2 regions of the Bacillus methanolicus genome follow, and region 2 is predicted to be linked to the other one. Evidence: predicted binding sites of a transcription regulator. Region 2 holds the regulator's gene; the other holds the start of a gene.

Region 1 (10,617 bases), 310 kb from region 2:
TCCCGCCAATTAGCCCTGTCCAAACAACCATTGCAATGAAAGACATCGGTTTTTCCCGCTGATCATGCCCGGATTTATTTTGATTGTCTGCCATAAAGAACACCTCCATTTTTATTATGTCCCGAGGAAAAAGTTCCTTGCACCGTGAATGAAAAACCATTAGAATATCTGTCCATTCTAGAGATTTTAGTCATTTTTTAGTAGAATAAAAATAAGTACATACAGCTTTATAAATATTGTTTGCTGTTTTGTTCAAGTTTATCGCGTAGAGGTTGGTGTTGACATAAATGTCTCAAAAACAGAAGCCGCTTTACGGCGGACAAGCAGTTGTCGAAGGAGTGATGTTTGGGGGTAAACATCATTACGTAACTGCAATTAGAAGAAAAGATCAATCAATCGAATATTTCCGACTGCCCCGAAAATCAAATCGAGCTCTTACATTTTTGAAAAAAATTCCGTTTATCCGCGGGATAGTTGCGATTATTGAAGCAAGTGCCAACGGATCAAAGCATTTAAATTTTTCAACGGAAAGATATGACTTAGACCCGAAAAACGACGATCTAATTAAAGAACAAAAGACATCTAAACTAACGATGATTCTTGGAGTCGCCGCTATCGGAGTAATTTCCTTTTTGTTCGGAAAATTTCTGTTTACACTAATTCCGGTTTTTTTAGCTGAGCTCACAAGGCCGATTTTTTCAAGCGATTTCGCCCAAATTCTCGTTGAAGGTTTTTTTAAGCTTTTGCTGCTTCTGGCTTATATTTATTTTGTGTCTTTAACACCAATTATTAAAAGGGTGTTTCAATATCATGGTGCAGAGCATAAAGTAATTAATACCTATGAAAACGGAAAAGAGCTTACAGTTGAAAATGTGCAAGCCCATTCTCGTCTTCATTATCGTTGCGGAAGCAGTTTTATTTTATTTACAGTGATTATCGGCGTTTTTGTTTATATGCTCGTTCCAACAGAGCCTTTATGGGTAAGGGTAATCAATCGATTAGCATTAATCCCTGTCGTACTCGGTATTTCTTTTGAAGTGCTGCAGCTGACAAATAAGCTCCGTAACATTCCGGTATTAAAGTATCTCGGTCTCCCCGGGTTATGGCTTCAACTGTTGACAACGAAAGAACCGAAAGACGAGCAAGTGGAAGTTGCAATTCTTTCGTTTAAAGAGCTCTTAAGAATGGAAAAAGAAACAAATGAACAATTAAAATCGGAGGAAATTGTGTAAAAGTATCGGACTGAAGTTTAAAATAGGGAAAAAATGCTCATCATGCTCTTAGGGAGGTGGCTTTCTTGAAAAATCGGACTGCAAATTTGGTTGTTACAGGTCTCATTATCCTTGCAAGTATAGGAATTGTTGAAAGAATGCTTGCAAATCCAGCCGGTTTTTTACAGAGAATAGCTGTCATTATTTTGATCGGTGGTATTGTTTTTTTTCTCGTCCGACGCTTTTACCTATCGACCCCTGAGAAGCAAGAGCAGCGAGCATTTGTTAAAGCCGCAAAAAAGTCTAAGAAGAGATTCACACAAAAGAATGGCAAGCAATCAAACCGTCGTTCAAATGTTGGCTCTCTTTCATCGTTTAAGAAACAAAGCAGAAGCAAGAAAAAGTCCCCTGTCCATCTAACTGTTATTGAAGGTAAGAAGGGAAAAAAGAAAAATCGAGCCTCATTTTGAGGGTCGATTTTTTTCTGTTCGATGTATTTTGAGGATTTCCTGCAGGAAGCCTCTATGTTTGGCTATACAAGCAGCTGCCGTTTTTATTATTTCTAATAACTCCACTTTGTAAAAAATTGCTTTGCCGATTTACGTCCAAGAGACAGCAATGCTTGTTTGTTTTCTTCTGTTAATGAAAATTCGGTAGTCATGAATCTTTCGGTAGGAATGAATATAATATTTTTTTCGTGTTTTCTTGAGATATATCGTGCATCGTGAGCATCTTTCATCGTTTCAAAAAGCGCTTCAAATAATTGCAAAGCATTCGTAATTTTATGCTGTGGAAGGTCATACGTATTACGGCTGAGCTTAATTCCAAGAACTGGTCTAACTTTCTTTACATGCTCTTTATCAAACAGCCACATTGGAAAGTTGCTTAAGACTCCTCCGTCAACGATTATGTTCGTCCCGGACTTTGTTCTGAGCTTAACCGGTTCAAAGAAGAACGGAAGGCTGCAGCTCATTCTTATTGCCTTGGCAATCGGGAATGTATCTTGATGGATTCCATATTTTTGTAAATCATCAGGGAGAACGAGCAACCGGCCGTTCGATAAATCTGAAGCAATAACCCGTAAAGATTGTGGCGGCAAATCAGCAAATGTTCTTAATCCTTTTGCTGCTAATTTCTCCTGCAGCCATGTTTCAAGAGCATTTCCCTTATATAAGCCAAGGCGCCAATAAAAAAACAGCCATTTTGCAATTGGAAATGGTATGAGGAACGTCCGCGGATCCATGAAAGTTTCTAAATCAAGTTCTTCGATCAATTGGTAAATCTCTTCACCTGTATATCCTGCGATGACTAAGGCGGCGATAATCGATCCGGCACTTGTTCCTGCAACGCGTTTAAATCGAAACCCTCTTCTTTCGACTTCTTCAATTGCACCAATCAAGGCAAATCCTTTGATGCCCCCTCCGGAAAAAACGCCGTCTATATACATTTGCGCCACTCCTGTCGATGTAGTCACTTGATACATCTTTAAGCAAGTGAACGTGAAAATAGTACGGCGGACAGGTTAAAAAGTTCGATTCCTATCCATTTTAACTATTTGGATCTTATCAAACGGAATTTTTTTGAATCCAAGTAATTGGACTTTTTCATAAACTGTCAACTATATTAGGTAGTTCCATAATTGGTCTAACATTTCGTTCGCCTTGATATGGTCTAAAATCAATTTCACCTAATTTAGTGCCTACATCAAATTCCCCAATAAGACTATCAAGCATTATAAATGCAGCACCAACTAAATCTTCATTTTCGTCCGTGTAATCTTTAATATAAAGGATAATATCCAGATAGTTTTCTTTCTTGTCCCTTATATAGGTGAAAAAAACGTTTTCAGTTTTTAACACGGTTTCATTATATCGAATTTCATGTTCCCCACTCTGTCGTTGTCTAAAAGCAATAATTTCAAATTTATCCAACTTAGGTGCTGATTTTACGAGGTTAATGACATCTGGAAATGCTGAAACGATTCCATTAGCACTAATAATAAATTCTCTTTTTCCTTTATTGATATCGGCGCTGAACTCAAAAGTTAGATCATGGTTAATCTTCGATAATTGTAACTCAAGATTATTAAATAATAATTCATATTTTCTTTCATCCAATTGAAAATATTCTTCCGAATGCTTCTCGAACCACATCCAAAACTCTTTTTCACTAGATTTTTTTCGAAAAAGTCTCTTAATCATATATCCTCCAAAATAATATTTTCTTCTTAAATAAATGAATGAGAAAACCAATTTTCCTTACATAAAGCAACCAATTTTTTTGGTCTCCATTTTAAAAAAGATAATTTCATAGTATCAGTATCGTCTTGCTGTGCAATCCAAAAAAGCCAACAAAAAATGCTGACTTTTTTATATTTAATTCCATCTTACACCTAATTCTCTTCCACCTCTAAGATAGAATTTACCCACCTTAACATCGTATCCTCCTTTGAAATTTTTCAACATTTTATAAATTGTTTCATAATCACCGTGGCCTAAACGAGCCAATGCTTTAGCACCTAACTTGTAACTATTGTCATTGCGTCCTAAAAGCATTACTTTTCTATTTGCATCATAAGTGATAAATACACCCTTTTCACCGCTGGCTGCACCAAAACCATATTTATGACCATTGATGGTTACACCTTCTTTAATGAAAATATCTTGCACTTTAGCAGCAATTCCCGACAATTTTGGTTCTGCTTTAAATTGGATGCTTGTTTTTTTACTTTCAGACATGCCTTTTTTAGTAACTGTAACAAAAATAGTTCCAGCTTTAGTTCCTACCTGCTTAATACTCCAATGTTCCCTACTTTTACCCTCTACAGGCTTTGATTTTAATAAAAGCTTGTTTTTCGAATCATAAACCTTAACGATATCTCCCTTATCTAATCCATAAATATTTAAAAAATCGGCACCTACTAAATTATCAATAGTAATCTGAGATTTTTCTAATGCAGGACTCTGTTCTACTTTAGCTGCATTTACTAGTTCGGTCATACTAGTTAGACTAAAAACTAGACATATGACCATTAGGTATTTTTTCATTTTAAGTTTCCTCCTTTGCAAACTATTAACATTATTGTACTGTATTGGTTAAAAATAGTAAATCATTTCATAATTTCTCTTTTTATGAGATTAGACTATCCCTGTGTACCAGGCAAACAGTTATCTCCAAACACTCGATTCCAATAAAAAACCCGGGCGAATACAAAAAAGAGGACGGAAATATTTTTCCATCCTCATTCACGTATTAATTATAACCCGCACTTTAATTGGGCATTGCAATTTGTGCAAGTATTGCAGCCGCCGATTTCTTTAACGGTTCCTTTGCGGCAGACAGGACATATATTGCCGACTTCAGAGCCGATTGTTACATCGGTCGAGCGAAGTTCGTTGATGGTTTCAACTAGAACAACGTGCTGCTTTTGCTTTTCTTCTTTTTGTTCCACTGATTCTTCAAAGGTATTTTCTTCAGCTTTTAACGTCAGCACCTGTGAATCGCGGGAACCGTCTACATAGACAGTACCGCCTTTTGCACCTCCGCGGTACAGACGCTCATAAACTTTTTCAACCTGCTCGACAGTGTAGCCTTTCGGCGCATTAACTGTTTTACTGATCGAGCTGTCAACCCAGCGCTGAATGACACATTGTACATCAGCGTGTGCTTCAGGTGATAGCTCCATCGCTGTTACAAACCAGTGCGGCAGATTGTTTTCATCTGCTTCCGGATGTTTTTCTAAGTATTCTTGAACGATTTCCGCTTTCACTTCAATAAATTTGCCGAGGCGTCCGCTTCGGTAGTAGGAAAAGGAGAAATATGGTTCAAGTCCGGTAGATACCCCAACCATTGTACCAGTGGATCCAGTGGGAGCAACGGTCAATAAATGTGAATTCCGGATTCCGTTTTCCAAAATCGCTTGTCGTATATCTTCAGGCATTTTTTTCATATATCCTGTATTGATGAAAGCTTCGCGTAAACGATTTGTTTCTTCTTCTGTTTCACCTACTAAATAAGGGAAGCTTCCTTTTTCTTTCGCAAGTTCTATAGAAGCGCGGTAAGCCGTTGTCGCGATCGTTTCAAATACTTTGTCAATTAGCTTGTTGCCTTCTTCTGATCCGTATTCGGTTTCGCAGTAAATCAAGAGATCGTGAAGACCCATTACGCCAAGGCCAATACGACGTTCTCCCAAAGCTTGCTTTTTATTTTCTTCAAGGAAATATGGAGTCGCATCAATAACGTTATCCTGCATGCGGACGCCAATTTCAACTGTGCGTTTTAATTTTTCAAAGTTAACGGTTTTATTCTCTTTGTCAGCCATTTCTGCAAGGTTTACGGCAGCAAGGTTGCAGACACTGTATGGTGCAAGAGGCTGCTCGCCGCATGGATTTGTTGCTACAACCTTCTGACCGTACGCTTTAGCATTAGTCATTTCGTTCGCGTTGTCAATAAAGAAGATTCCTGGTTCTGCAGAGTATGTTGCACATATGTTAATTAAATTCCAGAGCTCTCTCGCTTTAATTTTCTTGTAAGTGCGCACTCTATGGCCCATCTTTTCCCATTCGCGCACGTCTCCAACTTTGTGCCACTCTTCGTTATAAATTTTCATTTCTTCAGCATCATAGCTTTCAACATCCGGGAAGCGAAGTTCATATTCGCCGTCTTTTTCAACGGCTTCCATAAATTCTTTTGTTAAACAAACGGAGATGTTTGCCCCTGTTAAAAATTCAGGGTTATGAACAGTATAGGTTCCGCCTGTTCTCAATTTTTCTTCTGCTTCTTTGATAATTTTCTCGCTGAATCCGCCATAACCAGGAATGTGTTTGTAATTAACAATTCCCTGGTACATTTGTTTTTCTTGCTCCGTTAAAGGCGTAAATTTCAGCTTGTCCTTTGCAAGTTTCTTAATCGTTTCATCATTTGTGTTTTCAATTAAATACCGTAAAATGCGTGGGTTTTGCATTTTCGAAATAATAAATTCAATAATGTCAGGATGCCAGTCCGCTAGCATGATCATTTGCGCGCCCCTTCTGGACCCACCTTGCTCTACAAGGTGTGTTAATTTCGCAATGTCATCTAGCCAGGAAACGGAACCTGACGATTTTCCGTTTACACCTCTTGCCAGAGTGTTACGCGGCCTCAGCGTTGATCCATTCGTGCCGACTCCGCCGCCGCGGCTCATGATTTCCATGACCTGCTTGCGGTGTTCAGAAATTCCTTCACGAGAGTCCTGAACAAACGGCATTACATAGCAGTTGAAATACGTGACATCTGTACCGGAGCCGGCACCGTATAAAACACGGCCAGCCGGGATAAAGTTTAAATTCACAAGCTCATGGTAAAACTTTTCAAACCATTCCTTGCGCTTTTCTTCCGTTTTTTCTACAGCCGCTAAGCCTGTTGCGTTGCGTTTCGCAATTTGTTCATAGAAAATTTCAAGCGGTTTCTCAATTACATCCAAAGATCTGATAATAATTCCTGTCCTTGCTTCTTCAGGATCATCTAGAACACCTCTGAATTCTTCTTCCACTAACACCTTAGCTGATTTGTTCTCCCAATCGATTTCAAGAATGAATCCTAATCCACGGGCTGGAAATTTTGGATCTTCTTTGATGGTAAGTACGACGAAGTCTCCGTTCGTCAACGTGATTTTCTCCGTATCCTTGAAAGTATAACGATCAAGCATGACTAAACGAGAGACCCCTTTGTGAGTGATTTTCATATCAGGGGTAATTGGGTGCACTTGAGGAAAAAGTCCAATGTCCTTGTTTAATCGCTCAATGTTAATATTCATTTTTTGTCCTAACGCAACAGACATGATCACAACTCCTTCAAACTAATTTCTAGACTTCTTTTTTTGTTTTTCTTTGCTAATAGAATGCTGATTTGATTCTAGTTGTTTTATCGAATTACCCTTAAGTTACCACTTCAATCACAAAAAATCAATATATAGTATGAAAAATATTTTTAATGCCACTATATATTGTGTTTTGGTCAAATAATTCTCATTTTGTCAAAAATAAAAATAACTAGAAAAACGAGATTAAGAGAGTTAATAAACGATTTTCGTCATTAAATGATTCATTTTAACAAATTTCGGAGGTTGCACTTTCGGCTAACAGTTAGAAAGTTATTTGGAAAAATAAATAAAAGCAGCCGAAGCCGCTTTTTTCATCTTCTAAAATTCCATTCATCATTCTCGTACCGCTCTTTTGCGATTTTTTGTACATATTCAAGCTCTTCATCTGTCAGTTCATATGGCTCTAACTCAATGTTAAGCCCCTCACTAAACCCTTTTCGGAATGCTTCTTTTGCTTCTTCAAGCGTAATTTTCCGGCTGCTTATGTCGTTAATGGCAACAGCTTTGTCTTTAAACGCTTTTTGCATTCTTTCTTTTACCCGTTCATTCGGATACTTAAATAAACTGAACAGCTTATCCTCATCAAGATCCAGCAAAATCGAACCATGCTGCAGAATAACGCCTTTTTGCCTTGTCTGCGCACTTCCGGCTACTTTTCTTCCTTCGACCACAAGCTCATACCAGCTTGGTGCATCAAAGCAAACCGAAGATCTCGGATTTTTTAATGATTCTTTCTCTTCTGCCGTTTTTGGAACAGCAAAATAAGCTTCAAGCCCTAAATGATGGAACCCTTTTAAAATTCCTTCGGAAATGACCCGATAAGCTTCAGTGACCGTTTTCGGCATTTTCGGATGATCTTCAGAAACGATCACACTGTAGGTTAACTCATGCTCATGAAGAACTCCTCTGCCGCCGGTAGGCCTGCGGACAAAGCCAAGATTGTGCCTTTTAACCGCATCTAAATCAATCTCTTTTTCAACCTTTTGAAAATAACCGATTGACAATGTCGGAGGATTCCAGCCGTAAAATCTGATCACCGGAGGAATCTTTCCTTCACTGTGCCAATCAAGAAGCGCCTCGTCCAAGGCCATATTAAAAGCCGGTGATCCGTTGCCTGTATCAATAAAACGCCATACTTCTTTACTCATATGTAACCCTCTTTGTATTATTATTACTACCTTTTAAGTCTATCAAAATTCTCTCTTTAAACAAAGCAAGTCACACTTGCCTATTTTGAGTACGCAAAGATTTTTCGCCGATTTTCTTTACTCAATAGAGCCGTGGCTTATATAATTAAGAATGGCTTAGCATAGTGAAAGGAGCAAGATGGATTGGATACGCTATATTTTATTTTAATCATCGCTGGTGCTATCATTGTTTACTCAGTTATTACATGGCTTTATCAGCGAAAAATAGTTAAAACATTAACAGAAGAAGAGTTTCGCCAAGGGTATCGCAAGGCACAGCTTATTGATGTACGTGAACCGAATGAGTTTGAGGCCGGACATATTCTCGGTGCAAGAAATATTCCGCTTTCTCAGCTGAAAATGAGACTGAAGGAAATCCGTCCGGACAAGCCTGTTTATTTATATTGCCAGAACGCCATCCGCAGCGGTCGTGCTGCACAAATTTTGTATCGTAAAGGCTATAGAGATTTATACCATCTTGAAGGCGGATTCAAAAAATGGACCGGCAAGATTAAAACAAAATAATTGAGTTAAAGGAAACCGGGCTTTGCCCGGTCTTTTTGGTTAAATCCATTCTGGAAATTGACACCTTGTTTCTAACTCCCTCTTTCGCAGTTGTTTTTGAAGTGAAAAATATTGCAGGAAGCTTGAAGTTTATTGAAACCCCTCCACAATTAATCCGTACTAGTGCTGACGGACAGATAGATGGCTTTGATAGTCCGGCGGCACAAGTAGAGCGCAACGTTGAATTATTGGAGGAATGGATTCATATCCGCGGTATCCATCTTCCTGTATATGGAGTCGTTGTCTTTGCTTATCCAAAGCAGATCGTTGAATTAGCCCCTGTGAAAACAAAAGTTTTATTCCCGAAATTAATTCCTTCATATATTAAAAGCCTCTATGATAAACCTAGTAAATTGAAAAAAGATTCGTTCAACTGGTTATCCACTGAAATCATGAGCAGCCATCGAAACTATATTCCCCCACCCATTTGCGAAACGTATCATATCCCACGCAGCGACATCCGTACTGGAGTTGCATGTGAATTTTGTGGCAATCTTGGAATGATAAAAGTTTTAAGGAATTGGCGTTGTTCAAGTTGTGAAAATTATGAATACCACTTTGAACGGAAGTAAACTCCACTGAACGAGAGTAAATGCACCTTGAACGAGAGTAAACTCCACAATTCAGCCTCAAAAAATTAGGCATGGCGCGTGGCACCATGCCTAATTTTGAGTGTTATGATTGTTTTACATATCGAAGAATAGGTTTTCGGGCAGCCAATGCTTCATCTAACCGGCCGACTACTGTTGTATGCGGCGCTTCTTGTACGATTTCCGGATTTTCTTCCGCTTCTTTTGCGATTTGAATCATCGCATCAATAAACGCATCGAGCGTTTCTTTCGATTCTGTTTCAGTCGGTTCAATCATGATGCACTCTTCCACATTTAACGGGAAGTAAATGGTCGGCGGATGATAGCCGAAATCAAGCAGGCGCTTTGCAATGTCAAGCGTACGCACTCCAAGTTTCTTTTGGCGCTTCCCGCTCAATACGAATTCATGCTTGCAATGTCTATTAAACGGCAAATCATAATATTCTGCGAGTCTTCTCATCATATAGTTCGCGTTTAGCACGGCATATTCACTGACAGCTTTTAAGCCGTCCGGCCCCATTGAACGGATATATGTGTAAGCGCGAACGTTGATTCCGAAATTCCCATAAAACGGTTTGACGCGGCCAATCGAATGCGGACGGTCATAATCAAGAACATATTCCTCGCCGCGCTTCATTACTACAGGTTTTGGAAGAAACGGAATCAAATCCGCTTTTACCCCTACCGGTCCTGAACCCGGACCGCCTCCTCCGTGCGGGCCTGTAAAAGTTTTATGAAGGTTTAAATGAACAACATCAAATCCCATGTCTCCGGGACGAGCTTTCGCTAAAACGGCATTCAAGTTCGCACCGTCGTAGTATAACTTTCCGCCTGCGTTATGGACAATTTCCGCCATTTCTAAAATATTCTCTTCAAATAAACCGAGTGTATTTGGATTTGTTAACATAAGAGCAGCTGTATCTTCGCCAACTACGCGTCTTAAATCGTCCAAATCGACAAGTCCGTTTTCATTCGATTTAACGGTAATCGTTTCAAACCCGGCAACAGTAGCAGATGCGGGATTCGTTCCATGAGCGGAGTCAGGAACAATGACTTTCGTCCGCTTTGTATCCCCGTTTGCTTTATGGTATGCCCGGATCATCATCAGTCCTGTCCATTCCCCATGAGCGCCTGCGGCCGGCTGAAGCGTCACTTCATCCATGCCGGTAATCTCCTTTAAATGCTGCTGGAGGTCGTACATTAAT
Region 2 (10,617 bases):
CCGTCCATTTTTGGATGTGACTCGACTGTTGCAATTTCTTTGCAAGCTTCTGCAAAACGAACTAAAACACGTTGGCCAATTTCTTTATGTGTAATCGCACGACCTTTAAAGCGGATCGATGCTTTCACCTTATCGCCTTTTTCCAAGAATTTAATCGCATTCCGAAGCTTTGTGTTAAAATCATGCTCTTCAATTGTCGGACTAAGACGAACTTCTTTAACGTTGATGATTTTCTGATTTTTACGCGCTTCTCTTTCCTTTTTTTGCTGCTCGAATTTATATTTTCCATAGTCCATAATACGGGCTACCGGAGGCTTCGCATTCGGCGCAACTAATACAAGATCAAGATTTACGCGTGCAGCAATTTCAAGTGCTTCGTTTTTTGATTTAATTCCTAATTGCTCGCCATTTTGGTCAATAAGGCGGACTTCACGGGCACGGATACCCTCATTTAAGATCATGTCTTTGCTAATAATTAGACACCTCCATGGTTTGTTTAGCGAATACAGCGTTTGGAAAAAGAATGATGAAAAATAAAAAAGTGCGGATGAATACACCCGCACTGCAAAAAGACACAAATAGCCTTTAAGTTTTGCGCAAAACCTGTCAACAGCCTATAGCGTCAATCAGGTGAGAAGCGGGTGCTTCTTCTTTTCCACAAACTTGTATTCAATTTACTTAATTTACTATATCACAAACCATAGATGAGTGTCAATCAAACATCTTTTAATCACAACGAATTGTATTTTAACAGAAGGCTTCACATAATGCAATAACTTTTTGTTATTCCATTTGTGCGTTTGCCTAAAAGAACGTTTTCTTTTCTTTTCATTAGCTAAAGATAAATACCCATTTCTATCTTTGTTAACGCAGCTCCGTCCCTTTTCCTCAGAAAAAGAGAGGCCATCGAAAGCCTCTCCGTTTTTTTCATTATGATAGCTTCACTTCTTCTTTCAAGGATGAAACAAAGTCTGCGAACGCAACAGTTTCCGATTTTTGTTCGCCGTATTTCCGGACATTTACCGCATTGTCTTCCACTTCCTTATCGCCGACTACAAGCATGTAAGGAATTTTTTGCATTTGCGCTTCGCGGATTTTGTAGCCGATCTTTTCATCACGGTCATCCAGTTCGACACGGAATCCTTCCGCCTGCAGTTTTTCCTGTACCTGTTTCGCATAATCATAGTGAGCATCAGGTGAAACAGGAATCACTTGTACTTGAACCGGTGCAAGCCATGTCGGGAAGGCTCCCTTATATTCTTCAATTAAATAGGCAACAAAGCGCTCCATTGTGGAAACTACGCCGCGGTGGATAACAACTGGACGATGCGGTTTACCGTCTTCACCAACATACGTTAAATCAAAACGATCCGGAAGCAAGAAATCCAATTGAACAGTTGATAAAGTTTCTTCCTTGCCTAATGCTGTTTTGACTTGAACGTCAAGCTTAGGACCGTAGAAGGCTGCTTCTCCCTCTGCTTCAAAATACTCAAGGCCAAGTTCGTCCATTGCCTCTTTTAACATGCTTTGGGCTTTTTCCCACATTTGATCATCGTCATAATATTTTTCTTTGTCTGCCGGATCACGGTAAGAAAGACGGAAAGAATAGTCTTTTATATTAAAATCTTTATAAACCTCTAAAACAAGACGGACAACACGCTTAAATTCGTCTTTAATTTGGTCAGGGCGGACAAAGATATGTGCATCATTTAATGTCATCCCGCGAACGCGCTGCAGTCCGGAAAGGGCGCCTGACATTTCATAACGGTGCATGGTGCCAAGCTCCGCAATTCTAATCGGCAATTCGCGGTAGCTGTGCATGCTGTTTTTATAGATCATCATATGATGAGGGCAGTTCATCGGACGAAGAACAAGCTGTTCATTGTCCATTTCCATGACCGGGAACATATTTTCCTGATAATGATCCCAGTGGCCGGAAGTTTTATATAATTCCACACTTCCCATGATTGGAGTATAAACATGATCATAGCCAAGGCGAATTTCTTTATCAACGATGTACCGTTCGATCACACGGCGGATTGTCGCACCTTTTGGAAGCCAGAGCGGCAGACCCTGACCAACTTTTTGTGAGTTTGTAAATAAGTTTAATTCTTTTCCAAGCTTGCGGTGGTCACGCTCTTTCGCTTCTTCCAGAAGCCGCAAGTGTTCCTCAAGATCTTCTTTTTTAAAGAAAGCTGTGCCGTAAATGCGTTGAAGCATTTTGTTTTTGCTGTCCCCGCGCCAATAAGCGCCGGCAATGCTGAGCAGCTTAAATTCTTTAATTTTTCCGGTTGAAGGTACATGAACACCGCGGCAAAGATCGAAAAATTCACCCTGCTCGTAAATGGTTACCTTCTCGTCAGCCGGAATCGCTTCAATTAATTCAAGCTTGTATTCATCGCCAATTTCTTTATAAAGCTGCACTGCTTCTTCACGGCTCACTTCCTTGCGGACAATTTCAAGATTCTCATTGACGATTTTTTTCATTTCTTTTTCGATTCGCGGCAAATCTTCCGGAGTCAAAGATTCCTCAAGATCGATATCGTAGTAGAAACCGCCTTCAATAACAGGCCCAACACCAAGTTTTACATTTTTGTACAAACGCTTTATAGCCTGAGCCATTAAATGGGCTGTACTGTGGCGAAGCACTTCTAATGCCTCGTCACGGTCAGGAGTAATAATTTCTATTTCTCCGTCTTCTTCGATCGGACGGCGAAGATCATACATTTGGCCGTTTAATTTACCGGCAATCGCTTTTTTCTTTAATCCCGGGCTAATGGATGCCGCAATATCTTCCGTTGTCGTTCCTTTTGGAAACTCCTTCACTGCTCCATCAGGAAACGTAATTTTCACAACGTCTGACATAATTTTTTTTACCTCCTTTTTTAATAAAAAATAAAAAACCCGCCCCTGTAATAAGGGACGAGTTGATTACCCGTGGTTCCACCCAAATTCCCACCGGCCAAGAATCTTTCATCAGGCTCGATGGCTTTGATACAGAATAACGGTCTGCGGCCGTCAGCACTTACTAGTGATTGATACTATTTCCATTCACGTTCAAAGCTGAAGTTTAGAGGTGGTAAGCATTCCAACCGTGTTGGGAAAGTTTCAGCCTTGCTTTCCCTCTCTGTGAACCGTGAAAGAATACCCTTGTCCTCATCATTACTTTTAGCAAATAATCTTATTAATTATTATGTACGTTATTATAGTGCGAAATTTTCGGAAAAGCAAGAGCTGCTTTCATTTCTCTTCAGCTGTAAATGAAATCATGCTAATTTATCCATTTAAGTCGGAAACAGGTTTAATTGATACACGTTCTTCAAATATATTTACAATTGTCCGGATTAACGGTTGGTCCGGTTCTTTTGTATAAAGGAAGATCGTAGCAGGTGCAATCGACAACAGTGGAGCAATCGTAGCAGAATCAACATAAACAGGGTGATTAAATAGCAGTTTCCTGTCTATCATTCTTGCAAGATCTCCTCGCTTAATCTCATCATATTGTTCATCAAAAAAGGTAATTCCATCATCGATTAACAAATGAAGATGAGAAATTTTTGACCTTTTCATCACCAAATATTCCCTTAATGTATGGACAAATATCTGGTATTCCTGCTCCATTTTGTATTCATCAATCGACACTTGCACATATTTCTCAAGTAATTCCCAAAATGACCTTAGTCGAAACTTAACGAATGAATCAAACGAAAAAGAGAGATTTTCATGAAAAACTTGATCTATTGCATGAATTAACATAGTATCCAGATCAGTATCTTTAAAAAAGAATTCCAATTCCTCCCGTTTTCCTTCAAAAATAGAATGGATAATGTCAAGAATTTGCTGCTGCTCTTCAGGATCCTCAAAATAGTAATGATCTGCGATAATCGTTCGCATCCAGTCATCACGTTTCTTATAAGTAATAAATTCATAGAAAGCTTTTTTGATAGCTCGCAAAGTATCGTTCGAAAGCGAATTTATTGAAACTTTTGCAATATGTCGATCTTCAAATAGAAGAATATTTTTTTTAGCTTCAGAGGATAAATGGAGCTGTAATGCCTTGTACAAGTTTGATGCGTCTTCATTATTTTGGAAGATGATTTCGATCAACCAAATCCCCCCTTATAACGTGGAGAAACAAATCTTTGATTTAATGTATATGGAGGACTCGGTCAAAATAGAAGTCTCACAAGGAGAAATTATTTCAAAAAACGTGCATGAGTTTTAAACTCCCAACCCTAACATGGAAATAACTTTCATTATAAAACAGAACCAACATAATAAGGCGGTGTGAACGAAGCCAAGCTCTAAATATTTACAAAGCTAAACAAGTATCTTGCTAAAGATAAGTTGCCATATCTATCTTTGTTAGCGTAGCTCCGCCCCTTTTCCACAGAAAAAGAAAAAGGCCGCCATAAAGGAGACCTGAAAAATTATGCTCTTCGATTTGGGCCATCAACTTTTACGGGCGCTGCAAGATATTTGATCCGTTCCATTATTCTTGCAGCTTTTATCTGTTCTTCTTCACCGCGCTGACTATGGGCAAGGTGGTGCTGCAGTTCTGTCAGATTAAAATTGGAGGTAAAGAAAGTTGGTAAATTCTCCATCATCCGGAATTGAAGAATGGTTCCCAAAATCTCATCTCTTGCCCAGCTGCTCATCGTTTCTGCCCCAATATCATCCAGCATTAAAATCGGAGCTTTTTTCATAATCTCAAGTTTCTCGTTTACCGTTTGATCGCCAATCGAATTCTTCATTTCACGGAAAAATTCTGGAACATAAACAATCAATGAACTTATCTGTTTTTTAGCCAATTCATTGGCAACGGCACCTAATAAATACGTTTTTCCCGTTCCAAATGGCCCGTACAAATAAAGCCCTTTCTGTTTTTCTCCGGGACGGTATGTTTCAACGAAGTCTTTTGCGAGCTTGATTGCTTTGAGTCTTCCTTTATCCAGCTCAAGCTCACCGAGAGAAGAGTTAAGAATCTCTTTCGGCACATATATGCTCTGGATTAACCGTTCTTCTTTTCTTCGTTTGTCGTATAACCGTTTGCGAGGACAGCGGTCATAATTGATATCGATTGTACTGCCGGCCAGCACTAAGTGGGGGTGGTAGCCTTTCATAATATTTTTGCAGCCTTCAAGACTTGGGCACTCTTTGCATTCTTTGCTTTGAGTACTGTACTCATACAACTTCGTTAAACTTTTTTCAAGAATCTCCGGGGTAATGGAACCTCGATTTTCAGCCAAAAATGCTTTTACATATGGATCTTGATAAATTTCTTGTTTCATTAATTCATATCGTTTTTGGAAATCCACATTATTTGCAAGTTTTTTTAGAGTATCATTAATATTTTGCATTTAAAGACTCACCCCCTCACTTATACTTTTTGAGTTCCTCTTCCAATTTACGCTTTTCGGCTTCGAAATCAAAATCATCATCTTCATCATTTTTCTCATCGGCCGTTTGTTTTTGAACGAACCATTCCGGCAGCAATTCCGTGCGAACAGGTTTCTTAGTCCTTTGAGAACCGGCAGCAGCTTTCTTACCTTGAGCCCATTCCATATATTGTTTATGCTCATTTTTGGCAAGTTCCATAGCGTCTTTGACCGTTTTTATTTTTTTGCGCGCCCATTGGCTGGCGACTTTTTCAATATAGCCTTTTACAAGCTTCATATCTGTCTTTAGCATAACATATTGAATAAGTACATTCACAACTCCCGGAAGAAGCTTTTGATTAAACATAATTTCTTCAATAACTTTTAAATCGGCATTTGAAGGCTCCGCTCCGTCTGAAAGGTCTTTTAAGAGCTGTCTTGGTGAAGTTGTTTCCAAATAGCGGATGAGCTCTTCTTCCTTTGATTTCGGTTCAGAACTGCCCGAATGGTAAATTGCCGGTTGCACCCGGTCTACGAGCGAAGGGAGCTGATCATTATGTTCAAATTGATACCAATCTCTTGCTGCTTTTCTTAGTTCTTCAATATCAATTTCATTATCTGCTGTAACAGCACTAATGACAATATTTTTCATTTGAATCGCATCGATTCCGTATAGAAAAGCTAAATTGCTGATTGCTTCTTTTACTTTTTTATTTAAAGCTGTTTTCGGAACGAGGGATTCCTGCAAGCCTGCTTGCAGCAGTTCAAAGTTAAATGTTGATTCATCAATTTGTATTCCTTCCTGTTCTTTCCTTCCAATAAAAACATGGCCATCAGCAGGAAGAAGATCATTGGATGCTTCTTTGTTCATTTGAAAAGCGGAAGGAGGAACAGATGCAAAAATATCCTGAAATGGCTTTGTAATTTCTTTATAATCATTCGGTTCGGGAATTTTTTGATCACTAAAAAAACGCTTTAAGCGGTTGAACTGATTTTTTCCGATTTTACGGTACAAATATATATTTAGCATCCCATCTAAAAAAAACTGTTCCGGTGTCAACGGAGGCTGGAGCTCATAAATAAACGACCGATAATCATCATCATGACGGACATAGCATTTCATTAATCCGATTCCTTCAAGCTTCAAGCGGGCCAGATAAATCTCTTTCAGGTTCATACCCATCAAAGTCATTAAACTGTGATGAGAAGAAGATTCGGACCAAAGCCGATTTTCTTCCAATTCAGCCCATAATGTCATGTATAAACTAAAACATACAGGTCCAATTAACGGCTGATATAATAAAGTCAATACTTTGCGGTCATAATCATGAAGAAGCCCGTTCGCGCGAACGTTATATCGGTCAACAGGTAAAATTTCTTGCCAGTGCAGCGCCATCTTTATTCAAACCTTTCAGTAAAAAAATCCATCATTGAAAAAAGAGCTAAAGATCATCTTCAGCTCCGTTATGACTGTTATTCTTAATCAGTTCTTTTAATTCTTCAATGAAAACATTAATATCCTTAAATTGACGGTAGACAGAGGCAAATCGCACATATGCCACTTCATCAATTTTGGCAAGCCTGTCCATCACCATTTCACCGATCGTCTCACTTTTTATTTCCGACACACCTTGACAGCGAAGTTCTTTTTCTACTTCTTGGGTAATATCTTCTAATTGATTAAGTGCAACAGGCCGTTTTTCACATGCTTTTATAAGGCCTCTTAATATTTTTTCCCGGCTGAATTCTTCGCGTGTTCCTTCTTTTTTAACGACAATAAGAGGAATTTCTTCTACTTTTTCAAACGTTGTAAAACGGTACCCGCAATTTTCACATTCCCGTCTTCTGCGAATTGACCGCCCCTCATCAACAGGCCGGGAATCTAAAACACGAGTACTGCTATTTTGACATGAAGGGCATTTCATACAATCAGCTCCAGCAATGGATTAATAAAGTAAACTATCACTTATTAATATCTTATAAAAAAGAAAATGTTAGTACAAGTAGTACTCGATTTTTTCGCGTTTTTCGCAGATCCCAAATATGTAGATTCACCATCAAACTGTTTATAATAACAATTTACATATTTTTTAGTAATTAAAAAGAGGTGTATTAAATACACCTCTTATCATTCATTTTCAATTATTACAATGCTTGTGCCTGCGCTTGTTTCACTTTAACAGGACCCATTCCGCGCGGGATTTCAATATTCTCGCGTGTTTGGGCTCCTAACGCTTCTGCAATATAATCAGCAGCAATGTTAGGATCTAAATCGCCGCATGTATAAACATCAATGCTGGCGTATCCGTGCTCAGGAAAACTGTGAATTGTTAAATGAGACTCGGAAATAATAACAACTCCGCTCACACCCTGCGGTGCAAATTTGTGGAATGCTACCTCGCGGATTTCTGCACCAGATTTTAATGCAGCTTCAACGAAGATTTTTTCAATTTGCTCCATGTCATTTAGCTTTTCAAAATCGCAACCCCACAATTCTGAAATAACGTGACGACCCATTGTTTCCATAATTAAAGCTCCCCCTTTAACTTTTTTGCTAATTTTCCTGAAATTTATATTCGAAACTGGTATCCAAACTACCACGGGGGAAAGTTAGTCCAAAGAGGTCCTAACCCTTTAAGTAGCTATCGTTACCTTATTTCAAGAAGTTCACGATGATTAGTATACTTTGTTTAAATTTTTTTTGCAACACATGAATAAATTTTTTTTATGATAATTATTGTTAAAAATGAATTGAACCCCATTTCCTCAACTTTACGAAAAAAAAAAAACTTACCGGTATCCGGTAAGTAAATAGGTAATTGGGGAAGTTAAATAAACAATTTGATTAGCCAACTTTTATTGCAGAACTGGTGAACATTTCCTTTGCAACAAGATTTGCAAGATCAACAACTCGGCAAGAATAGCCCCACTCGTTGTCATACCATGCTAACACTTTCACTTTATTAGCGCCGATCACCATCGTTGAAAGACCGTCAATGATAGCTGAATGTTCATTTGTATTAAAATCGATCGAAACAAGCGGATCATAAGTAATATCAAGAATTCCACTTAATGAACCATTGGATTCTGAAAGAAATGCTTCATTTATTTCGTCAACAGTAACTTCACGTTTCAAGTCAACAACCAAATCAACGAGAGAAACATTTGGTGTTGGTACGCGAAGAGCTATGCCGTGCAGTTTTCCTTTAAGCTGCGGCAGCACTAATGACAAAGCTTTCGCTGCACCGGTGCTCGTTGGTATGATTGACTGCCCGCATGCTCTTGCACGACGCAAGTCCTTGTGCGGATTATCAAGATTCTTTTGATCATTTGTGTATGCATGGACAGTCGTCATAAATCCGTTTATGATTCCAAATTTTTCATCAAGCACTTTTGCCACAGGTGCTAAACAGTTTGTCGTACATGATGCATTCGAGATAATATTATGTTTATCAATATTTAAAACGCTTTCATTTACTCCCATAACAATGGTTACATCTTCATCTTTCCCAGGGGCCGTCAAAATTACTTTCTTTGCACCTGCATCAAGATGAAGACTTGCTTTGTCACGTGAATTAAACTTGCCTGTTGCTTCAATCACAATATCGATATTTAATTCTTTCCATGGAAGTTCTTGCGGATTTCGATTATTTAATAGTTGGATTCGTTTTCCATTTACAATCAACGCATTTTCATCAGGAATGACTTCTCCGTCAAATTTTCCGTGTGTTGAGTCATATTTTATCAAATGGGCCAGCGTTTCAGGAGGATAGCTTGCATTAATGGCCACAATTTCAAGGTTATTTTCAAGGATGGCTTTTCTGAACACCATTCGACCAATTCTTCCAAAACCGTTAATCGCTATTCTTGCCTTCATTTTACGTCCCCTTCCGCATTAATGTTATACTTTTCAAAAACAATTTTGTTATTAGTATAACATATTAGTCCTTGTATGTGTTATATAAAATACAAAATTTAAAAATATTTTTCTATCCGAATGATTTGTATGATTATGATGTTGATTGTCTGGTTTTAGTATGTCGTTTTTCATTAAGGACATACGAAGGGAAATCGAAAAAACCTTATGAAAATAAAAAAGAGAGGAATACAATCCCTCCCTTTCTGTCATTCTGTATAGCCCCATTCAGACAAAATCCGCATAAGCTGTTTTCGTGTTTCTTCAATCGTTCCGTTGTTATCGATCACAGCATCCGCTAACGATATTTTTTCCTTTAAAGGCATTTGTGAATTGATTCTCGCTTTCGCTTCCTGCTCTGTAAAATGGTTGCGCTCCATTAGCCTTTTTAGCTGGATCTCTTCATCTACATATACGAGCAAGGTTTTATCGACCATATTTGTCAGCTCGCTTTCAAACAAAAGGGGAATATCCATAACAATCATTTTTTCCCCACGAGCTTCTGCGTCTATTTTTTTGGAAAGCATTTGCTCACGGACAGCCGGATGGACAATCGTGTTTAAAAGCATCCGCTTTTCACTGTTGTGAAAAACAATCGATCCAAGTTTTGCCCGGTCAATGGTGCCATCGCTTTGTAAAATTTCCGGACCAAAATGCGAAACAATTTCATGATATGCCTTTTTACCTTTTTCAACAGCGAGGCGGGCTTCAACATCTGCGTCAATAACCGTAATTCCAAGATTTTTTATCATATTTGAAACGGTGCTTTTTCCACTAGCAATGCCACCTGTTAATCCTACGACTAAAGCCATATCCGATTCCTCTCTTAAAACTACATTTTCCAAATTCCTATGAATATTAGCAAGACACCAGGTATGAAAGTAAACTTTTGTACCCATGTGCTGTTTGAAAACAACGCACCGGTTTTCATCCCAACGTACACAAATAAGGAACTCATAACAGCGACGGTCACTGCTAAAAAAACCGGAGAATACCCGAGCATCGCAGCACCGACCCCGGCTCCAAAAGCATCTAATGATAAAGCGAGCCCCAGCATAAATGCTTCGATGCCGGTAATTGTTCCAGACCGGTCAAAATCTGCAGACATAGGTTTACGAAGAATATTAATTACAATACCTAATGATTTAATTTCAAAATTAACTATTGTTTTTTCAGTTGGAGAAACATCCTTCAATTTTTCCGGCCGAAAAAATTGAAACAAGACCCAGCCGCCGAGAAAAATCAGAATGATGCCCCCTAAACTTTCTGAAACTTCTGGTTTAAGAAGGTTTTCAAAAAAATGACCGATTCCCATAGCTGCCA

What was found. The regulator NrdR, encoded in region 2, represses ribonucleotide reductase genes. The targets are predictions, from matches to a motif close to AACACNATATATNGTGTT.
Region 1: the regulator NrdR is predicted to act here: its motif matches at 7,184-7,201, upstream of C0966_RS09400 (vitamin B12-dependent ribonucleotide reductase).

What each region holds. Positions count from the first base shown of each region.
Region 1 is NZ_PNFF01000001.1:1,864,646-1,875,262, forward strand. Features, by position in the region: gene C0966_RS09370 (YqhR family membrane protein) at 1-94, opposite strand, end outside; gene C0966_RS09375 (DUF1385 domain-containing protein) at 288-1,232, shown strand; gene C0966_RS09380 (SA1362 family protein) at 1,289-1,681, shown strand; gene C0966_RS09385 (patatin-like phospholipase family protein) at 1,774-2,658, opposite strand; gene C0966_RS09390 (hypothetical protein) at 2,816-3,412, opposite strand; gene C0966_RS09395 (hypothetical protein) at 3,587-4,258, opposite strand; gene C0966_RS09400 (vitamin B12-dependent ribonucleotide reductase) at 4,468-7,029, opposite strand; gene C0966_RS09405 (lipoate--protein ligase family protein) at 7,383-8,219, opposite strand; gene C0966_RS09410 (rhodanese-like domain-containing protein) at 8,403-8,783, shown strand; gene C0966_RS09415 (nuclease-related domain-containing protein) at 8,819-9,394, shown strand; gene gcvPB (aminomethyl-transferring glycine dehydrogenase subunit GcvPB) at 9,498-10,617, opposite strand, start outside.
Region 2 is NZ_PNFF01000001.1:2,176,118-2,186,734, forward strand. Features, by position in the region: gene infC (translation initiation factor IF-3) at 1-476, opposite strand, end outside; ribosomal protein L20 leader region at 530-659, opposite strand; gene thrS (threonine--tRNA ligase) at 931-2,865, opposite strand; gene ytxC (putative sporulation protein YtxC) at 3,277-4,107, opposite strand; gene dnaI (primosomal protein DnaI) at 4,431-5,360, opposite strand; gene C0966_RS10945 (replication initiation and membrane attachment family protein) at 5,377-6,774, opposite strand; gene nrdR (transcriptional regulator NrdR) at 6,821-7,303, opposite strand; gene speD (adenosylmethionine decarboxylase) at 7,524-7,904, opposite strand; gene C0966_RS10960 (glyceraldehyde-3-phosphate dehydrogenase) at 8,224-9,255, opposite strand; gene coaE (dephospho-CoA kinase) at 9,504-10,106, opposite strand; gene ytaF (sporulation membrane protein YtaF) at 10,127-10,617, opposite strand, start outside.